DNA from 3 places in the Streptomyces sp. NPDC048751 genome. Region 2 is predicted to be linked to each of the others. Evidence: riboswitches for the same ligand, from Rfam matches in the RefSeq annotation. Region 2 holds a riboswitch; each other region holds the start of a gene.
The links. A riboswitch is a leader RNA that binds a small molecule or an ion and turns the genes downstream of it on or off. The one in region 2 is predicted to bind cyclic di-AMP.
Positions count from the first base shown of each region.

Region 1: another riboswitch for cyclic di-AMP. It lies ahead of ACGFNV_RS45750 (M23 family metallopeptidase); the one in region 2 lies ahead of ACGFNV_RS37540 (C40 family peptidase).
Region 3: another riboswitch for cyclic di-AMP. It lies ahead of ACGFNV_RS10145 (NlpC/P60 family protein); the one in region 2 lies ahead of ACGFNV_RS37540 (C40 family peptidase).

Region 1 covers NZ_JBICUX010000032.1:21,870-28,307, reverse strand. The annotation lists gene ACGFNV_RS45785 (ABC transporter ATP-binding protein) at 1-50, shown strand, start outside; gene ACGFNV_RS45780 (FtsX-like permease family protein) at 119-1,243, shown strand; gene ACGFNV_RS45775 (GNAT family N-acetyltransferase) at 1,467-2,294, shown strand; gene ribA (GTP cyclohydrolase II) at 2,385-3,038, opposite strand; gene ACGFNV_RS45765 (MarR family winged helix-turn-helix transcriptional regulator) at 3,183-3,707, opposite strand; gene ACGFNV_RS45760 (dihydrofolate reductase family protein) at 3,810-4,946, shown strand; tRNA gene ACGFNV_RS45755 (tRNA-Met) at 5,011-5,084, shown strand; cyclic di-AMP (ydaO/yuaA leader) riboswitch at 5,327-5,484, shown strand; gene ACGFNV_RS45750 (M23 family metallopeptidase) at 5,496-6,438, shown strand, end outside.
Region 2 covers NZ_JBICUX010000015.1:192,170-198,607, reverse strand. The annotation lists gene ACGFNV_RS37550 (ATP-dependent Clp protease proteolytic subunit) at 1-593, shown strand, start outside; gene ACGFNV_RS37545 (hypothetical protein) at 601-909, shown strand; cyclic di-AMP (ydaO/yuaA leader) riboswitch at 1,248-1,461, shown strand; gene ACGFNV_RS37540 (C40 family peptidase) at 1,465-1,947, shown strand; gene ACGFNV_RS37535 (ATP-binding protein) at 2,023-2,481, opposite strand; gene ACGFNV_RS37530 (helix-turn-helix domain-containing protein) at 2,695-3,552, shown strand; gene ACGFNV_RS37525 (DUF397 domain-containing protein) at 3,562-3,786, shown strand; gene ACGFNV_RS37520 (8-amino-7-oxononanoate synthase) at 3,835-4,962, opposite strand; gene bioB (biotin synthase BioB) at 5,111-6,343, shown strand; gene ACGFNV_RS37510 (adenosylmethionine--8-amino-7-oxononanoate transaminase) at 6,336-6,438, shown strand, end outside.
Region 3 covers NZ_JBICUX010000002.1:697,957-704,394, reverse strand. The annotation lists gene ACGFNV_RS10165 (LuxR C-terminal-related transcriptional regulator) at 1-119, shown strand, start outside; gene ACGFNV_RS10160 (NlpC/P60 family protein) at 140-1,219, opposite strand; gene ACGFNV_RS10155 (hypothetical protein) at 1,701-2,054, shown strand; gene ACGFNV_RS10150 (tellurite resistance/C4-dicarboxylate transporter family protein) at 2,032-3,018, opposite strand; gene ACGFNV_RS10145 (NlpC/P60 family protein) at 3,105-4,289, opposite strand; cyclic di-AMP (ydaO/yuaA leader) riboswitch at 4,297-4,456, opposite strand; gene pcrA (DNA helicase PcrA) at 4,772-6,438, shown strand, end outside.

The DNA of each region.
Region 1 (6,438 bases), on a different contig from region 2:
CCGGTGTGCTGAGTGCGCGTCAGAACAGTCGCAAGGAGACCCTCGGATGAGTCGTTGGAGTTTCTACACCTGGACTCGGGACGGGCGTTCATTGCGGCGGGCCTTGCCTGCGCTCAGTGTGTTGGCCGCGCTGTTGACCATGTCCGCAGGGGTGGCGGGGGGTGCTGCCGGGGCCGTGGAGCGGGATGTGTTGCGGGCGGGTGGACTGACGCAGGTGGAAATTTCGGCGTTCGAGGGGGATGCGTCGGTTCGACCGCTGACCGACTCGGCGTTGCGGGATGCGGCGGGGGTGGCGGGGGTTCGGCGGGTCGTCGCGGATTATTCGGCGGTGCTGTATGCCGAGGAGGAGGGGACGTATGACCTGGGCAGTCACACGTTGACGCCCGGGGATGATCTGCCGGTTGTGAAAGGGGAGGTGCCGACGGAGCTCGGGGCGGACGAAGTCGTGCTTCCCGCCGAAGCGCAGGGGACCGACTTCGGTGCGCTGGTCGGGCGGTCCGTTCGGTTCGGGTACACGAAGGCGACGGGGAGCGCGTCGGGGACCACCGCGGTGCTGAAGCTGAGGGTCGTCGCTCTGTACGACCCGAGTTGGCAGGCCGACGGGCCCGGCGTCGCCTATCTGTCGGAGGAGACCGCCGCGCTTCTGGCGGCTGCTCGGGCCGGGCAGGAGCCGAGCGTGTTCCGGGAGCGGGAGGGCGCACAGTCCGCTGTCGTCGTGGTGCGGCATCAGCGGGAGGTGGCCGACGTCACCGAGGCGTTGCAGGACGACGGCTTCGCGGCCTCGCCGGTGTCCGACCGGGTCCGCAACCTGCCCGGTCTGTTCGGGGTGGCGGATCTCGCGATGCGGGTCGGGGTGCTGGTGCTGGCGCTGGGGGCGGTCGGGCTCGGTGTCGTGCGGGCCGCGGACAGTGCGCGGGCGCGGGTCGGGCAGTTCGCTGTCCTGCGCATTCTCGGGTCCGGGCGGCCGGAGTTGCGGCGGATCCTGCTCGGCGAGGCCGTGCTGTCCGGTGGGGTGGCCGGAGTGGTCGGCGCGGTTGTCGGTGCCGGGCTCTCCGTCGCGCTCGTCGGTCCGCTCAGCGAGCTTCTCGGGTTGCCCATCAGGCATGCGGACGCCCTGCCCGGGGTGGTGTGGGTCGGTGCCGCGCTGCTGCTGCCCGGACTCGGGTTGGCCGTCGGCACGCTTCTCGGCAGCCGCGAGGTGCTTCGGCGTGACCCCTATCTCCTTGCGAGGGCGCACAGTTGAGCACTGGGGATAAGCTGGCCCCGAGTGCCCCAGCAGCAGGTGCACACCCCCTCATGGTGAAGGACTGAAGCCAATGGATGCGGCGCCCCGCAGCGGCCGCCGTCGGGACTGAACGGAACCTTTCTCTCCGCTCAGTGCCGTTCCGCTCTCCTCACGGCGGCCCGACGTCGCGGTGTCCCACACCGCCACGCCACACACCACTTCAACGTGAGGTCACTTCACCATGGGCAACAACGCTCAGCACGTCGACGCTCAGCACGTCGACGTCCAGCACACCGACGTCCAGGCCTTCGCCGTCAGCAACCTCCGTCGCCGCCCCGCGGTGGTCGACGTCGCGTCCTTCGTTCTGGGGCTCGACCCGTCGACCACCAGCCCGTACCTCAACTACGCCACTCCCGAGCCCGGTGCCCGTCCGAGCGGTGACGATGTCGCGGCGCTGATCGAGGCGTTCCGCGCACGCGGGCTCAAGCCCCGTCTCGAGTTCGCGCCGGACGCCGCACCCGAGGTCGAACCCGCCCTGCGGGCGGCGGGGTTCACCACGGAAGCGGTGCACACGTACCTGGTCTGCACGCCGGCCACCCTCACGCCGCCGCCGTCGCGGACCGGCCTCCTCGTCGAGACGCCGGGTACGGACGCGGACTACGCGGCGATCGACGCCGCTCTGTCCGAGGCGTTCGACAGCGCGTTCGCAGCGTCGGAGGAGGGGGCCGCCCGACTGCGCCGCATCCAGGAGAGCGGGGGAGCGGTGCGGTTCGTACGGGATTCCGACGGCGGCTGCGCCGGCGCGGGAACCTGTTCCGCGCCCGCCGTGGGCACCTCGGAGCTGGCCGGCGTCGGCACCCGGCCCGCCTTCCGTGGCCGCGGTGTCGCCGGCTCCGTGACCGCGGCGCTGGCGGAAGCCCTGTTCGCGGGCGGGGCACGATCGGTGTGGCTCGAATACTCGGGTGAGGGGTCCCGCCAGGTCTACGAGCGGGTCGGCTTCAGGCCGGGCGGCACCCGCCTCTACATGGCGCTCGAGGACGGCCACGGGGGCGCTGCGAACCGTTCGTAGGCGGCACTCCCACGGCTCCGGACCCGGCCCCGGCACGGCACCGGTACGAGCAGGAGCACCGGTGCCGGGAAGGTTCGAGCAGCCCCGGACTCAGCCCACGCTCAGTTCCGTCAGCGGCGCCGCCACCGGCAGTTCCGTCAGCGGCAGCGTGTGCTGGGTCTGGAGGACCTTCGCGCGGAGGTAGCGGACGTTGTCCGGGGTGGCGAAGACGCCGGTGGGGACGCGGTCGCGGACGTCGACGCCCAGGGTGCGCAACTGGTCGGCCTTGTCGGGGTTGTTGGAGAGCAGGTCCAGGCCGGTGATGCCCAGGGCGTCCAGCATCTGCGCCGCCGCCGTGTAGTCGCGGGCGTCCTCCGGCAGGCCGAGGGCGGCGTTGGCCGCGTAGGTGTCGAGGCCCTGGTCCTGGAGGGCGTACGCGTCGAGCTTGTTGTAGAGGCCGATGCCGCGGCCCTCCTGGCGGAGGTACAGCAGGACGCCGCCGCGCTCCGCGATCCGCTCGACCGCCTCGCGCAGCTGCGGGCCGCAGTCGCAGCGGGCGGAGCCGAACACGTCGCCGGTCAGGCACTCGGAGTGCAGCCGGACCAGCGGGACGGGGCCCGGCTCGCCGAGGACGACGGCCACGTGTTCCTGGCCGTCGGTCAGACCGTGGAAGGTGACCAGTTCGGCGTCGACGCCGTAGCCGTCCTGGAAGCGCAGCGGTACCCGGACGCGGGAGCGCGTGGTGGCGGCGGGGAATGCGGGCATGCGGGCCTCCGGGGTCGGGTGCATCGCTGATCGGTCCAGGTTCTGCTTCAGATTTGAAGCACAGCCTCGAACCGGGACCCTACCCCTGCTTGAAATTTGAAGCAACTGCTTTGTGGCGTGCGCCTCACGTTTCAGGCGTCGGGCTCATTCCGTTCCCGCACACCCTGTGGAGGAACGCCGCAGCCACGGCAGGTCCCCCTGACCGTCCCCCGGCCCCTCGCCGACGAGCCCCTTCGTGATCCCGGTGAAGATCTCCTCCAGCTGTGCCACCTGCTCGGGGCTGAGGTGATCGAAGATGTGGGCGCGAACCGTCTCCACGTGTCCCGGCGCCGCCCGCTCCAGCACGGCGAGCCCCTCCTCGGTCAGCGCCGCGAGGCTGCCGCGGCGGTCCGACGTGCACCCCTCACGCCGTAGCAGACCGTCCTTCTCCAGGCGGGCCACCGCGTACGTCAGCCGGCTGCGGGTGATCTTCAGCTGCTCGGCGAGGTCCGTCATCCGCAGCCGGTGTTCCGGTGTCTCGGACAGGGTGGCCAGGATGGAGTAGTAGATGTGCGGCATCCCGGCCTCCTGCTGGAGCTGCCGGTCGAGCGCGTCCTCCAGGAGCATGGTGGCGGCGATGTACGCGCGCCAGGCGCGCTGCTCCTCAGGGGTGAGCCAGCGGGTCGTCATGCGACCAGTGTAAGTTTGTTTCAAACTTGAACCAAGACCTGGATGCCCCCGTCCACGGTGCCCCTGTCCCCGGATGCTCCCGTCCCACGATGGAGTGCGTAGATGCCTCTCCCTTACGTCCTGCTGTCCGCCGCGGTCTCCCTCGACGGCCACCTGGACGACACCGGCCCCGAGCGGCTCCTGCTCTCCAGCCCGGCCGACTTCGACCGGGTCGACGAGGTACGGGCCTCCGTCGACGCCATCCTGATCGGCGCCGGCACGATCCGCGCCGACAACCCCCGGCTGCTGGTCAACTCGCCCGAGCGGCGCGCGGCCCGTGTCGCCGCGGGGAAGCCCGAGTTCCCGCTGAAGGTCACGGTCAGCGGCTCGGGCGAGCTGGACCCGGCGGCGCAGTTCTGGCACACGGGCGGGGAAAAGGTCCTGTACACCACGGACAAGGGCGCGGAACGGGCCCGGCGGGCCGGTATCGACGCCGGCGCCGATGTCGTGGCGCTCGGCGGCGAGCTCGACTGGCGCGGGATCCTGGAACACCTCCATGACGTACGCGGGGTGCGACGGCTCATGGTCGAGGGCGGCGGAACCGTCCACACCCAGCTGCTCCAGCAGGAACTCGCCGACGAACTCCAGCTCGTCCTCGCGCCGCTCTTCGTGGGCGACCCCCGGGCGCCCCGACTGTTCGGGCCCGGCGCCTACCAGGGCGGACGACTGCGGCTCGTGGAGACCCGGCAGATCGAGGACGTCGTACTGATGCGCTACGAGCCGACGGCACCCGGCGGCGCGGGGCCGGCCTCCCCCGCCGACCGGCACTGGCTCGCCCTCGCCTGTCACCTCGCGGAGCTGTGTCCGCCGTCGGAGAGCGCCTTCAGCGTGGGCGCGGTGGTCGTGGCGGCCGACGGGACCGAGCTGGCGCGCGGGCACTCCCGGGAGGGCGGCGATCCCGTCGTGCACGCGGAGGAGGCGGCCCTCGCGAAGATCGACCCGGCCGACCCCGGGCTCGCGTCCGCCACCGTCTACAGCAGCCTCGAACCCTGCGCCCGCCGCGCCTCCCGGCCCGCGCCCTGCGCCCGGCTGATCCTCGACGCGGGGATCCGGCGGGTCGTCACGGCCTGGCGTGAGCCGGACACCTTCGTCGAGGGCGCCGACGGCACGGGCGTGCTGGTGGCGGGCGGTGTCGAGGTCGTCGTGGTGCCGGAGTTCGCGGAGCGGGCCATGGCTCCGAACCGCCACCTGCTCGGCTGATTTCCCGTCACCGGAATACCCGTGTGCTTCGCACCCCGCGGATGCCGTACACTGGAATCACCGACGCGGGGTGGAGCAGCTCGGTAGCTCGCTGGGCTCATAACCCAGAGGTCGCAGGTTCAAATCCTGTCCCCGCTACTGGAGGCCGATGGCCGGGATTCTCACGAATCCCGGCCATCGGTGTGTTTGCAGAACAGCGGCCCCGTTCGCGGCGTGCCGGGACGCCGCGTGGTCAACTCGCCCGTTTTTCACCGCTCATGGGACGTAAGTCCAGGGCGAAAATGTTAATGATCAAGCCGAACGGCTTGGAAACCTGACCCCGTGTCTATTAACGTTCGATAACGCAGCGCGGTCGTCCCAGCCGTCACAAGAGACGGCTCCGTGCTCAAGCGCCGAATCCCGCAAGGGAACCGGGGAACCACCACCTTGGGGTGAATCACGTGGATGCCGCCGTGGACTCACGGCCGGTATACGCGCGTAGGAGACCTTCCCGCTCCGAACCCGTCAGCTAACCCGGTAGGCGTCACGGAAGGAAAGGAGCACGCCTTCGTGGCGTCCAACCCGCCTGCCCCCGAGGCTCCGCACGCGCCGAGCCGCCGCAGCACCGAGACCTTCGGTTACGGCGACTACCGCACCGACGAGGGCCCCTGGGAGGAGTGGAATCCCACCGCGGAGTCCATTCGCCCGGTACGTGGCCGGCACCGTGTCGCCAAGCAGCGTGGCGGGCTCGCCCGCAGCTCCACCGTCCTGGGCGTCGGCGTCATCGCCGCCGTCGGCGCGGGCGGCATGGCCAGCGCCAACACCGGCAAGCCGCCGGTCTCCATCTCCATGCCCGACCTGCCCTCCGTCGGCTCGCTCCTGACGGACGACACCGCGGACGCCGCCCAGGACGCGGCGGACGCCCTCAGCAGCGTCGGCGCGGACACCGAAACCACCACCCAGAGCGCCGCCGACGCCGGTGAGTCGCTGCGCAGCCGCATCATGGCCCAGGCCGAGTCGCAGCAGGGCCAGCTGGAGAGCAAGGCCCAGGCCGCCGCCGAGGCCGCTGCCGCCAAGGCCGCCTCCGACGCCGTCGCGAAGGCGGAGCAGGAGGCCAAGGCCAAGGCCGAGGCCGCGAAGAAGAAGGCGGAGGAGGAGAAGCAGCGCAAGGCCGAGGCCGAGCGCCTGGCCGAGCTGGCCAAGGAGTACACGCTGCCGACCTCCTCGTACACCATCACCTCGACCTTCGGTCAGGCCGGCTCCTACTGGTCCTCCGGCTACCACACCGGCCTCGACTTCGCGGCGCCCACCGGCACGCTCATCAAGGCGATCCACAGCGGCACCATCACCGAGGCGGGCTGGGCCGGCTCCTACGGCTACCGCACGATCCTGACCCTCGACGACGGTACGGAGCTGTGGTTCTGCCACCAGTCCTCCATCAACGTCAGCGTCGGCCAGAAGGTCGGCACGGGCGACGTCATCGGCCGTGTCGGCGCCACCGGCAACGTCACCG
Region 2 (6,438 bases):
AACGCACGAGCTCGGGGCACCGGACGATGGATCCGTACTCGAAGCTGCTGGAGGAGCGGATCGTCTTCCTCGGGACGCCGATCGACGACATCTCGGCGAACGACGTGATGGCCCAGTTCATGTACCTCGAGTACCAGGACCCGGACCGTGACATCTCGCTGTACATCAACTCCCCCGGCGGCTCGTTCAGCGCGATGTCGGCCATCTACGACACACTGCGGTACGTCACCTGCGACGTGGAGACGATCTGCCTCGGCCAGGCAGGCGCGTCCGCCGCGGTGCTGCTGGCCGCGGGCTCGCCGGGCAAGCGGTTCGCGCTGCCGGGCGCACGCATCGTGATCCACCAGCCGGCGCTGACCGAGCCGGTCCAGGGACAGGCCAGCGACCTCGCCATCCAGGCCGCCGAGCTGATCCGCACCCGCGAGCGCCTCGAGGAGATGCTCGTACGGCACACGGGGCGCACACCGGAGCAGGTGACCGCGGACATCGAGCGCGACAAGATGCTCAGCGCGCAGGAGGCCGTGGAGTACGGCCTGGTGGACGGGCTCATCCCCAGCCGCAAGGCCTCGCGCACCGCACCCGGCGCCAGGTGAGGCACCGATGCTGCCTCCGGAGCTGCCACCGCTGCCCGCCCTCACCCGCGCCGAGGGCGAGCTGATCGACCGTTACCTGGATGTTGCAGACCTTCTCGGCCGAATCAACCCGGCGCATCACGGGGACACGTACCGTGGTCTACGCGCCGCGCAGGCGCTCGTCGCCAAGGCGACGGCGCTCAGGGACGCACTGGCGCTCATGCACCAGCGGGGTGAGACCGAGCTGCACGCTCCAACGCTGGCGCGTGCGCTGCGTGTCCTCGACGGGGAGCGTCGTACGGCGCGAGTCACGGTGCCGCCGCTCTCCGACAGTTGACTCACCGTTGTCCGGTCCGGACGCGCGGCCTCCTCGGCGGGACGTCCGGATCGGAAGCTAAACGGACCGAATGACGTACCCCTGTTCGGAGTAGACGAAGGTCCTTTTACGGGACCTCCCGACTTGCGCAACGCGCGTAGCGTCAGCCGGGGCTGAAACCCTTTCATGCTGGTCCGAGCCCCCGTCATGACCTGGACACTCACTCGAACACCGCACTGTCCACCCGAACGGGTGAGTGGTGAGTAACGCCACAAACCCCCGATTCGGTTGGGTATTTCGGACACTCGTGAGTGAAGATCCGTGACTGACGACAAGCCCCCGCCACAACGGCGGGGCGATCCGGACGGACGCCGAGTCCTGCCGCCGCCCGGATGACTGGTCGACAGGAGTGGATCGGCAGGAGTGGAGGACCCAAGCAAGACGGGTCGCCGGAACGGTCACGCCATGACCGGGCCGAGCAGCCCTTGGGGTGAAGCCGCAGCAACGCGGCCGGGCAACTTCGCCAGCCCGAATCCGACAGGTCATCCTTCACAGGCGGCTGACGAAGGGTTGCGCATGTCTGCGCTCAATCGTGTCCCGTCGCTGATGGCCCGGGCCGGCACGGCCTCGGCCCTGACCATCGCCGCCGTGGGCGGCTCGATCGTGGTCCCCGGCATCGCCTCCGACGCCGCGGCCGCCACACCTGCGACGAAGGCGCTCCAGATCGCGGCGTCCAAAAAGGGCTCACCGTACAAGTACGGGGCCACGGGCCCCAAGAGGTTCGACTGCTCAGGGCTCACGCTGTACGCGTTCAAGAAGGCGGGCAAGAAGCTCCCCCGGACGGCGGCCCAGCAGTACAACAAGACCCGACACATCTCTGTGAAGAGCCGCAAGGCCGGGGACCTCGTGTTCTTCCACTCGGGCTCCTCCAGCTCCAGCGTCTACCACGTGGGCATCTACGCCGGGAAGGGGAAGATCTGGCACGCCCCGAAGACCGGGGACGTGGTGAAGCTGCAGAAGCTCTGGACGAAGAACGTCTGGTACGGCCGGGTCAAGTGACCCTCCCGGGGGCGGTGCCGGCGTCCTGAAGCGCCGGTACCGGCCCTGGAGCAGTCCCGGCGGCTGCAGCGCCGGCTACTGCTCCTGCTGCCCCACTGTTGCCGCCGGCTCGGTCGGCACGGTCCACGGCAGCTCGATGGAGACCGTCTTGCCGCCCTCGCGGGTCGGCCGGACTCTCAGCTTGCCGCCGCACTCCGCGGTCAGCCAGCGGATGATCACCATGCCCCGGCCGTTGTCCTGCTGCACGGCGGCGGGGAGCCGTTTGGGGAACCGGGGATGACTGTCGGTGACACCGACGAACACCCGTTCGTCACGGTCGAGCCGGAGGTCCACCGTGAAGGTGGGGGACTGCCCCAGCGTGTGCTGCACGGCGTTGGTGGCGAGTTCGGAGACGATGAGCCGGATGGTGTCGGACACCTCCGCCTCCTCGGGCAGGCCCCATTCCGCGAGGGTGCCGACCACGAAGGTGCGGGCCGCGGAGACCGAGGCGGGATCGCTCGGCAGAGTGACGGATGCTTCCAGATGGTCTGCCATGGCGACGTCGTCCCTTTCCCCCGGGACCGCGAGTCCGACACGGAGCGGATGATTCGAGTACGGTCCCGGACTGGTGCTTCGTCGCCAGAGTGCCATCACCGCACCCCTCACGGGTGGCGATCCCCCAAGATGTGCATATATCTGTCGCTCGAAGCGGTGAACTCTACGACGACAGAGCGGATCTGGGTGGCTCGTCGGGAGTAAGGAGTACCCATGCAGCACGGTCCCGCGGTGCGCCGCCGCAAACTGGGTGCGGAACTGCGTGCGCTGCGTGCCCAATCGGGGCTCACCAGCGGGGAGGCGGCTCGCCTCGTGGGCTGGCACCAGTCGAAGGTGAGCCGGATCGAGACAGGCACCAGCGGCGTGAAACCAGCCGATGTTCGGTTACTTCTCGACGTCTACGGCGTGGCCGATCCTCAACTGCGCGAGCTGATGCTCGCGTTGGCGGGCTCCGACGGTGCCGGCGGGCACCACTGGTGGCACGCCTACCGTGGGGTCCTGCCGCCCACCTACCGGGACTTCATCAGCCTGGAGTCGCAGGCCGGAGCGATGCGCACCCTGGAGACGTCGGTGGTTCCGGGCCTGTTGCAGACGGCCGAGTACGCCCGCGCGGTGACCCGGGCGGCCGTCGAGGGCGTGCCCGACGCCCGGCTGGACACGCTGGTGGAGGTCAGGCTGGCCCGGCAGGTCGTCCTGCGGGCGGATCCGCCGCTGGAGCTGAGCGCGGTGCTGGACGAGGCGGTGCTGCGGCGGGAGGTCGGCGGGCCCGGAGTGATGGCGCGGCAGCTCGAACGCCTGGTGGAGGCGGCGCGGCTGCCACAAGTACGCCTGCAAGTACTGCCGTTCACGGCCGGGGCGCACATCGGCGTCACCGGCCCTTTCGTTATCTTCTCTTTTCCGAGCACTTCTGACCTGGATGTGGTTGTTCTCGACCACTTGACGAGTAGCCTCTACCTTGAGCGGAAAGAAGACCTCCAGGCCTACAGCGAGGCCTTCAACACCCTTCAGATCCATGCACTTTCGCCCGAGGACTCGTTGGATTACATCGCCGGGATAGGTGGCGGCGCGTAAGGAGGCACTATGTCCGCACTGCCTCGGAACGTTCCTTCCAGCATCGATCTGCACGACGTGCGCTGGCTGCGCAGCAGCTACAGCACGGGAGCCAACAACTGCGTCGAGACGGCCCGGCCGGCCTCAGGGCCGTGCGCCGGGCAGCTCGCCGTACGCGACTCGAAGGACCCGGCCGGGCCCGCCCTGCTCTTCTCCCCCGAGAGCTGGTCGGGATTCACGGCCGCGTTCCGCTGATCACCCTCGTCCGTCAACAGGGGCGACCCACGGCCGTGTCACGCCGACTCATGGTCGCGTCTCGCCGATCACTCGTACAGCGCGTTCGATCTGTGCCCCGGAGAGGTCCGCACGGGCGGTCAGCCTGAGCCGTGAGACGCCGTCGGGAACGGAAGGAGGACGGAAGCAGCCCACGGCGAGGCCGGCCGCCCGACAGTCGGCTGCCCACTGAACGGCCTCCTCCGGGGACGGCGCGCGCACGGAGACCACCGCGGCGTCCGGACGTACGGCTTCCAGACCCGCGGCGGTCAGGCGTGCGTGCAGCTCCGCCGCCACCGCGCGGGCCCGTGCCGCACGCTCAGGCTCCCGGCGCAGCAGCCGCAGGGCCGCGAGGGCCGAACCCACGGCCGCGGGGGCCAGACCGGTGTCGAAGATGAAGGTGCGTGCCGCGTTGACCAGGTGGTCGATCACCCGGGCCGGGCCGAGCACGGCTCCGCCCTGACTGCCGAGCGACTTGGACAGCGTGACCGTCACGACGACGTCGTCGGCGCCCGAGAGTCCCGCCGCGTGCGGGGTGCCGCGGCCGCCGTCGCCCAGGACGCCCAGGCCGTGGGCGTCGTCGACGACGAGCCCCGCGCTGTGCTCCCGGCACGCCTCGGCGAGCGCGGCGAGCGGGGCGGCGTCGCCGTCGACCGAGAAGACCGCGTCGGAGACGGCGACAGCCGGGCCCTCGTGCGTCTGGAGCGCCTTGCGCACGGCGTCCGGCTCGGCGTGCGCGACGACCTGCGTCGTCCCCCGGGCCAGTCGGCAGCCGTCGATGAGTGAGGCGTGGTTGCCCGCGTCGGAGACGATCAGGGAGCCGTGCGGGGCGAGCGCGGTGACCGCGGCGAGATTGGCCGCGTAGCCGGAGGAGAAGACGAGGGCCGCCTCGAAGCCGCAGAAATCGGCCAGTTCGCGTTCCAGTTCGGTGTGCAGCTCGGTGGTGCCGGTGACGAGCCGGGAGCCGGTCGACCCGGCGCCCCAGGTCCGCGCCGCCCGCGCCGCGCCCTCGGTGACCTGCGGATGGTGTGCCAGGCCCAGGTAGTCGTTGCTCGCGAGATCCAGCAGCGGCGAGTCGGCGGGGCGCGGGCGCAGGGTCCGTACGAGTCCGGCCCGGCGGCGCGCCTCCGCCTGCTCGTCGATCCAGCCGAACGCCATGGGTCCTCCGGGGTATTTGTAGGTAGCGGACAGACACTAGCGGCACGCCCCGCCACCCATGGTGTGGCAATACCCACACCTCGAAGGGGGTGTGTTGTGTGATCCCTACCTTGGCCCCGAGCGGGTCCGTACGACAGGATCGGCTCTCATGGACCTGCTGAACACGCTGGTGGACAAGGGGCTTCGGCGCGAGCTGCCGACCCGCGAGGAGGCGCTGGCCGTACTGGCCACGTCCGACGACGACCTGCTCGACGTGGTGGCCGCGGCCGGAAAGGTGCGCCGGCACTGGTTCGGGCGACGGGTGAAACTCAACTACCTCGTCAACCTGAAGTCCGGGCTGTGCCCCGAGGACTGCTCCTACTGCTCCCAGCGGCTCGGCTCCAAGGCCGAGATCCTGAAGTACACCTGGCTCAAACCCGACCAGGCCTCCGAGGCCGCGGCGGCCGGGCTGGCGGGTGGCGCCAAGCGGGTCTGCCTGGTGGCGAGCGGGCGGGGGCCGACCGACCGGGACGTGGACCGGGTCTCCGAGACCATCAAGACGATCAAGGAGCAGAACGAGGGCGTCGAGGTGTGCGCCTGCCTCGGTCTGCTCACCGACGGCCAGGCGGAGCGGCTGCGCGACGCGGGCGCTGACGCGTACAACCACAACCTCAACACGTCCGAGGGCACGTACGGGGACATCACGACCACCCACACGTACGCGGACCGGGTGGACACGGTGCAGAAGGCGCACGCGGCGGGTCTGTCGGCGTGCTCCGGGCTGATCGCCGGAATGGGCGAGTCGGACGAGGACCTGGTGGACGTGGTCTACTCGCTGCGCGAGCTGGACCCCGACTCCGTTCCGGTGAACTTCCTGATCCCGTTCGAGGGCACCCCGCTGGCCAAGGAGTGGAACCTCACCCCGCAGCGCTGTCTGCGGATCCTGGCGATGGTCCGCTTCGTCTGCCCGGACGTCGAGGTGCGCATCGCGGGCGGCCGCGAGGTCCATCTGCGCACGATGCAGCCGCTCGCGCTGCACCTGGCCAACTCGATCTTCCTCGGCGACTACCTCACCAGCGAGGGCCAGGCCGGCAAGGCCGACCTGGACATGATCGCGGACGCCGGGTTCGAGGTGGAGGGCGCGGGCGAGGTGACGCTGCCGGAGCATCGCGTCGCGGGCGGCGGGGGCTGCGGTTCCCACGCGAGCGGTGGCGGGTGCGGGTCGCACGAGGGCGGGGGCTGCGGGTCCCACGAGGGCGCGGGCGGCGGTGTCTGCGGCTCCGTGCCGGCCTCCTCGCCCGCCGCCGGGTCCCCGGCCGTGCCCTCGGCCAACGAGGCCCGTACGGACCTGGTCGCCGTGCGCCGCCGGGGTGCCGGTACGGACCTCGCGCCCAATGCCTGAGCCGGCCGTCTCCGAGCTGCTGGAGCTCGACCGGCGGCACGTGTGGCATCCGTACGGGCCGATGCCGGGCCGTGTGGACCCGCTCGTCGTGGAGT
Region 3 (6,438 bases), on a different contig from region 2:
AGCAGCTGTTCATCTCCGTGAAGACGGTCGAGTCCCACGTCTCGGCGGTCCTCAGGAAGCTCCAGCTGTCCAACCGGCACGAACTGACGCGCTGGGCGACGGCCCGGCGCCTGGTCTGACCCGCGTCACAGCACCCGCGTCACAGCACCCGTGTCGCCCCCGCGTACGGCATCTCGTCGAGCGGGGCCACCCGTACGGGGGCCGAGGGGTTGGGGGCGTGGATCATGCGGCCGTCGCCGATGTAGATGCCGACATGGGTGATGCCGGAGTAGAAGAACACCAGGTCGCCGGGGAGGAGTTCGGCGCGGGAGACGCGCCGGCCGGCGTTGATCTGGGTGTAGGTCGTGCGGGGCAGGGAGAGGCCCGCGGCGCGGTAGGCGGCCTGGGTGAGGCCCGAGCAGTCGAAGGAGTCGGGGCCGGTCGCGCCCCAGACGTAGGGGCTGCCGAGCTTGCTGTAGGCGTAGGCGACGGCAGCGGCGGCGCGGGAGTTGGGGGCGCCGACGGTCGCCGAGCCCGGTGCCTGGAGGCCGTCGCGGGCGCCCGTCGCGTCGCGTGAGGCGCGGTCCGTGCCCGGGCCGCCCGCACCACTCGCGCCGAACCGCGCGCGATCCTCGGCGCCGAGTCGGGCCAGCAGCCGCCGGGCCGCGCCCAGCTTTCCGGTGACCGTCCTCTTGCGCCGTTGCAGCTGAGCCTGCTGCGCCTTCAGCGAGGTCAGCTCGACGCGCGCGGCCCCCCGCAACTGCTCGATCTCGCGCAGCTGTTTGCGTACGCGTGCGACGGCGCCCGCCTGCCGGTGACCGGCGCGTTCGGCGAAGGCGGCCCCGTCGAGGTACTGGTCGGGGTCGTCGGAGAGGACGAGCTGCAGCGCGGGGTCGAGTCCGCCGCTGCGGTACTGGGACGCGGCGACCGAACCGAGCGCCTCCCGTGCGACGTTGAGCCGTTCCTCCGTGCGCGCGGCCCGGTCCCGCAGGGAGTTCAGCCGTTGCTCGGTCGCCTCGGTCTTCTCCTTCGCGCCGTTGTACTTCTCGGTGGCGGCCTCCGCCTCCTGGTACAGCTGGTCCACCTTGGCCTTGACCTGCGCCGGCGTCAGGTTCGGCTCGGCGTGGCCGGTTCCGTCGAATCCGGTCGCGGTCGCCGCGCCCGCCAGGGCGAGCGTCGCCGCCGTCCGGGCCGTGTTGCCGCTGAACGAGCGCTGTCTGGGCTTGCGGTGCGCTGCCACGTGGACCTGCACGTCCTTTCGTACGACCGCCATGTCCGTACGCCGGGGGAGAGCGTACGGCCGTCGGGGGACGTAGCCGCGGGGGGAGCGGACGTACGACCGCCGGAGACGGTTCCGCGTCCGGCGACGGCCCGCACAGGGGGAGCGAGCCGCCGCCGGACCTTCTCGGCGGTGGTGGCCGACTGCCGCCCCTGGCCCGGGCGGCGGTGGGGAGCCGGTCACCTGAGGGAGGACGGTAGGACGCGGAGTGACGAACTTGTGACGGGTTGTGCGGAACTGGCGCGAGTGGACCGAAGGGTGACCGTACGTGACCGTGATCCCGTTCCGGGCTCGCCGTCTTCACGCAGAGCGATGACCGATGTGGGGAATCCGGGACATGGGGCTGTGGCGGAGTGCTATGGCGCATATATGCAACGCCCTGCGCGCCTCTCGACCGGGCCGGTGTCGGGCGTCCGGCGGCCCCTGATTAGGCTCCGGCTCCATGGACGTACTCATCCATCTCTTCGTCGGCCTGCACATCATCGGCATCGCCTCGCTCCTCGGCGGCTTCCTCACGCAGATGAAGGCGATGGGCCGGGGCACCGCCCGCTTCGTCCCCGCGATGCTGCACGGCGCGCTGACGATGCTGGTCACCGGCGTGATCCTGGTCGGCCTCAACCAGGCCGACGACCAGCCGGTGAACAACATCAAGATCGGTGTGAAGCTGGCCCTGCTGATCGTGATCCTGGGTCTCGTCTATGTGAAGCGGGACGACGAGAAGGTGGACAAGAGCCTGTTCGGGCTGGTGGGCGCGTTGACCACGGCCAACATCTTCATCGCGGTGCTGTGGACGTGACCTCGGCCCGGACGGCCGCCGAGGCCGTCCGCACCGCGCCCCAGGCGACCGCCAGCCACACCGCCACCGCGATCCACAGCAGGGCCTGACCGGGCACCTTCAGCCAGGAGACGTCGAAGGCGTCGGCGACGGACAGCATCGCCGCCGCGGTCATCCCCATCGGAAACACCGCCGCCCAGCGGCGCTCGTCGTAGTGCGGGCGCCGCCGGACGCATTCGGCGGCCACGAGTACGGCGTACCAGCACAGGTCGAGCACGAGCAGGCCGACCGTCACGGTGCGCAGGACGCCGCTGTCGTCGCTGTTCCACAGGTACAGGCGCGCGCTGTCGGCGGCGAGGAGCCTCGATCCGGCGAGCGCCGAGATGGAGAGCGCGCCGCCCGCGATCCACTGGTCGCCCGAGCCCTCGGTCACCTGGCGGAAGTCGAAGCAGAACAGCGCGGCGCAGTACAGCGCCAGGCCGAGCCAGAAAAGCACCAGAGCGGCGTGCGCGAGCCAGTCGGTCGCCTTGGCCCCGGCGAGGGCGGCGGCCAGTACGGCGAGCCCCTGCGTGGCCACACAGCCCAGGAACACCGTCCCCGGCATCCGCCGCCGCCAGCGCGGTACGCCGGCGAGGAGCAGGCCGGGCCACAGCACCACCGACAGCGCCAGCAGAGCCGCCGCGACGGTCTGCTGCCCGAGGGCCGAGAAACCGGTGCCGAGCGCGGCGGTGGCGGCGACCGCCGTGAGCGCGCCCGGCGTGGCCGCCTCCGCCATCCACCGCTCGCGTTCCCACAGCAGCCCCACGGCGAAGCGCACCGCCAGGACCAGCCACGCGGCGGACGCCGCTCCCAGCGCGATCCAGGACAGCACCTCGTACCCCGCCAACCGCAGGCCGACCGCCAGGATGCCGGTCGCCATGACAGCGGCGCCGGTCGTCGGCGATCGCCGCGCCCACCAGGCGCGGAGGGGGGAGGGTCGGGGCATGCCCCGATGCTAAGGAGCCACCTCACCGCGGGCGCGGAAAGGCGCTCCACGCGCGCGTGCCCCCACCCGGTCGGCCCCCGGCGGGGTCAGGCCGGTCGTACGACGCTGTGGATCCCCGACTCGCCGTCGTAGTAGATGGACTCCTCGCGGACGTACGCGCCCGGCTTCGGGGCGTGGATCATCATGCCGTTGCCGATGTAGATGCCGACGTGACTGATGTCGTCGTAGAAGAAGACCAGGTCACCGGGCTGGGCGTCGGCGAGGGAGACCGTGGTGCCGACGTTGACCTGGTCGTAGGTGACGCGGGGGAGGTCCACGCCGGCGGCCTTCCAGGCGGCCTGGGTGAGGCCGGAGCAGTCGTAGGAGTCGGGGCCGGTGGCGCCCCAGACGTACGGCTTGCCGATCTGTGCGCGGGCGAAGGCCAGCGCCTTCTCGGCCTTGGTGGCGTACGAGGAGTCGGTGGGCGTCGACGACGAGGAGGAGGGGGACGAAGGGGACGAGGACGGCGAGGACGGCGAGGAGCTGTCCTGCTGGGCGGCCGCCTCCTCCTGGGCCTTCTGCTGCGCGGCCTGCTGCTTCGCCAGCTCCGCCGCCTTGCGCGCGGCCGCTTCCCGCTTCTGCTTCTCGATCGCGGCGAGCCGCGCCTTCTCCTCCGCCGTCAGCTTCGACAGCAGGCCGCGCGCGTCGGCGAGCTTCTTCTGGACGGTGGTCTTGGCGGTCTTCAGGTCGTTCTGCGAGTCGGTGAGCGTGGCGAGGCTCTCGCTCGCCTCCCGGCGCTTCTCCATCGTCGCCGACTGCTCGGCGAAGTAGTCGTCGACCTCCTGCTTCTGACGACCGGTCATCCGGTCCATCAGCTGGGTCTGGTCGAAGTAGTCCTGCGGGGAGTCCGCCAGCAGGAAGGTCGCGGTGTCGGGCGCGGCCGCGCCGGTGCGGTACTGGGCCGCGGCGTAGGAGCCGAGCCGCTCGCGCTCCTCGTTGAGCTTCTGGGCGCGCTTTGCGACGTCGTCGAGGAGGGTGTCGACGTGCTTGCGCTGCTTCGCGGTCTTCTCCTTGGCCGCGTTGTACTTGTCGGTCGCCGACTCCGCCTGGCGGTAGAGGTCGTCGACCTTCTTCTCGACCTCCTCCAGGCTCGGCTTGTCGTCCGCGGGTGCGGCGTGGGCCGTCTGGGAGAGCAGGGCCACGGAGGTGAGGGCTGCCGTGGCGAGGGCGGGCGTGCGTATGCCCGCCACGCGCGTGCCCGCGGGGCGGGGCTTGCGGTGCTGCGACGCCAAGGGAGGCGACTCCTTCCATCGTCCGCCTACCGGGTTAGCTGTCGGGTTCGGGCGGGTGGTTCGGAAGGGTTGCCCTACGGCCTTGTCCCCGTCGGGGAGTGGGGCCGATTCACCCCAAGGTCTCGGTGGGTCCCCGGCTCCGGCCGGCACTGCGGCGCGGGCGGACTCGGCGGAGGCCGCGCGGCCCGGCGACGTTCGCCGGTGGGGGTCGTACGGCCTGCCCGGCACGGTAGCCAACTGGTGTGGCCCTTGTGAAGGTTGATGGGTGATATGCCCGATACATTTTCGTGACCCGAGGTCAGGGCTTTACTCGTTGGGGCCCATGTGGAGATGTCTGTGACGACTTGGGCGTGTTTGCGACCGCGAAATGAGTTCGTCGCGGATCGTGACGGAGTGGTTCCGCAGGGTGTGAGGGCGGGATTTCCGGGATGTTTTCGGGGCGGCGGCCCGTTGTCGGTGGGGCGCCCTAGACTCGGAGAGCGATGAGCAGCCTCTTTGACGACAGCTTCCTGGCGGACCTCCAGGCCCCGAAGGGCCATGGGGAAGAGCCCCCGCCGCCGCCCGACGACGATCACGTACCGGAGCCGATCCCGGACGATCTGTTCGGCGGGAAGTTCGACGTGCCGCCGGACCGGGAGGAGTACTACCGCGACGGCGCCCCACGCCCGGCGGTGGACCCCGCCGCGCTCCTGGAGGGGCTGAACGAGAACCAGCGCGCCGCCGTCGTGCACCACGGCACCCCGCTGCTCATCGTGGCCGGCGCCGGCTCCGGCAAGACCCGTGTGCTCACCCACCGCATCGCCCACCTGCTCGGCGAGCGGAACGTGCATCCGGGCCAGATCCTCGCGATCACCTTCACCAACAAGGCCGCGGGCGAGATGAAGGAGCGCGTCGAGCAGCTCGTCGGCCCGCGCGCGAACGCGATGTGGGTGATGACCTTCCACAGCGCGTGCGTGCGCATCCTGCGCCGCGAGTCCAAGAAGCTCGGCTTCACGGCGTCGTTCTCGATCTACGACGCGGCCGACTCCAAGCGCCTGATGGCCCTGGTCTGCCGCGACCTGGACCTCGACCCCAAGCGTTTCCCGCCCAAGTCCTTCAGCGCCAAGATCAGCAACCTCAAGAACGAGCTGATCGACGAGGAGGACTTCGCCGCGCAGGCCACCGACGGCTTCGAGAAGACCCTCGCCCAGGCCTACGCCCTGTACCAGTCGCGGTTGCGCGAGGCGAACGCCCTCGACTTCGACGACCTGATCATGACGACGGTCAACCTGCTGCGTGCCTTCCCGGACGTCGCCGAGCACTACCGCCGCCGCTTCCGGCACGTCCTCGTCGACGAGTACCAGGACACCAACCACGCGCAGTACGCCCTCGTCCGCGAGCTCGTCGGCACCTCCGAGCACCCCGTCGACGTGCCGCCCAGCGAGTACGACGTCCCGCCCGCCGAGCTCTGCGTGGTGGGTGACGCCGACCAGTCGATCTACGCCTTCCGCGGCGCGACCATCCGCAACATCCTCCAGTTCGAGGAGGACTACCCGGACGCGACGACGATCCTGCTGGAGCAGAACTACCGCTCCACCCAGACGATCCTCAGCGCCGCCAACGCGGTCATCGAGCGCAACGAGTCCCGCCGCCCGAAGAACCTGTGGACCAAGGCGGGCACGGGCGCGCGCATCACCGGCTACGTCGCCGACACGGAGCACGACGAGGCGCAGTTCGTCGCCGACGAGATAGACCGCCTCACCGACGCGGGCGACGCGAAGGCCGGAGACGTCGCCGTCTTCTACCGCACCAACGCGCAGTCCCGTGTCTTCGAGGAGGTCTTCATCCGGGTCGGCCTGCCCTACAAGGTGGTCGGCGGCGTCCGCTTCTACGAGCGCAAGGAGGTCCGGGACGTCCTGGCCTACCTGCGGGTGCTCGCCAACCCCGAGGACTCCGTGCCGCTGCGGCGGATCCTCAACGTCCCCAAGCGGGGCATCGGCGACCGCGCGGAGGCGATGATCGACGCCCTCTCCCAGCGCGAGAAGATCAGCTTCCCACAGGCACTGCGCAGGGTCGACGAGGCGTACGGCATGGCCGCGCGGTCGACCAACGCCGTCAAGCGGTTCAACACGCTGATGGAGGACCTCCGTACGATCGTGGAGTCCGGTGC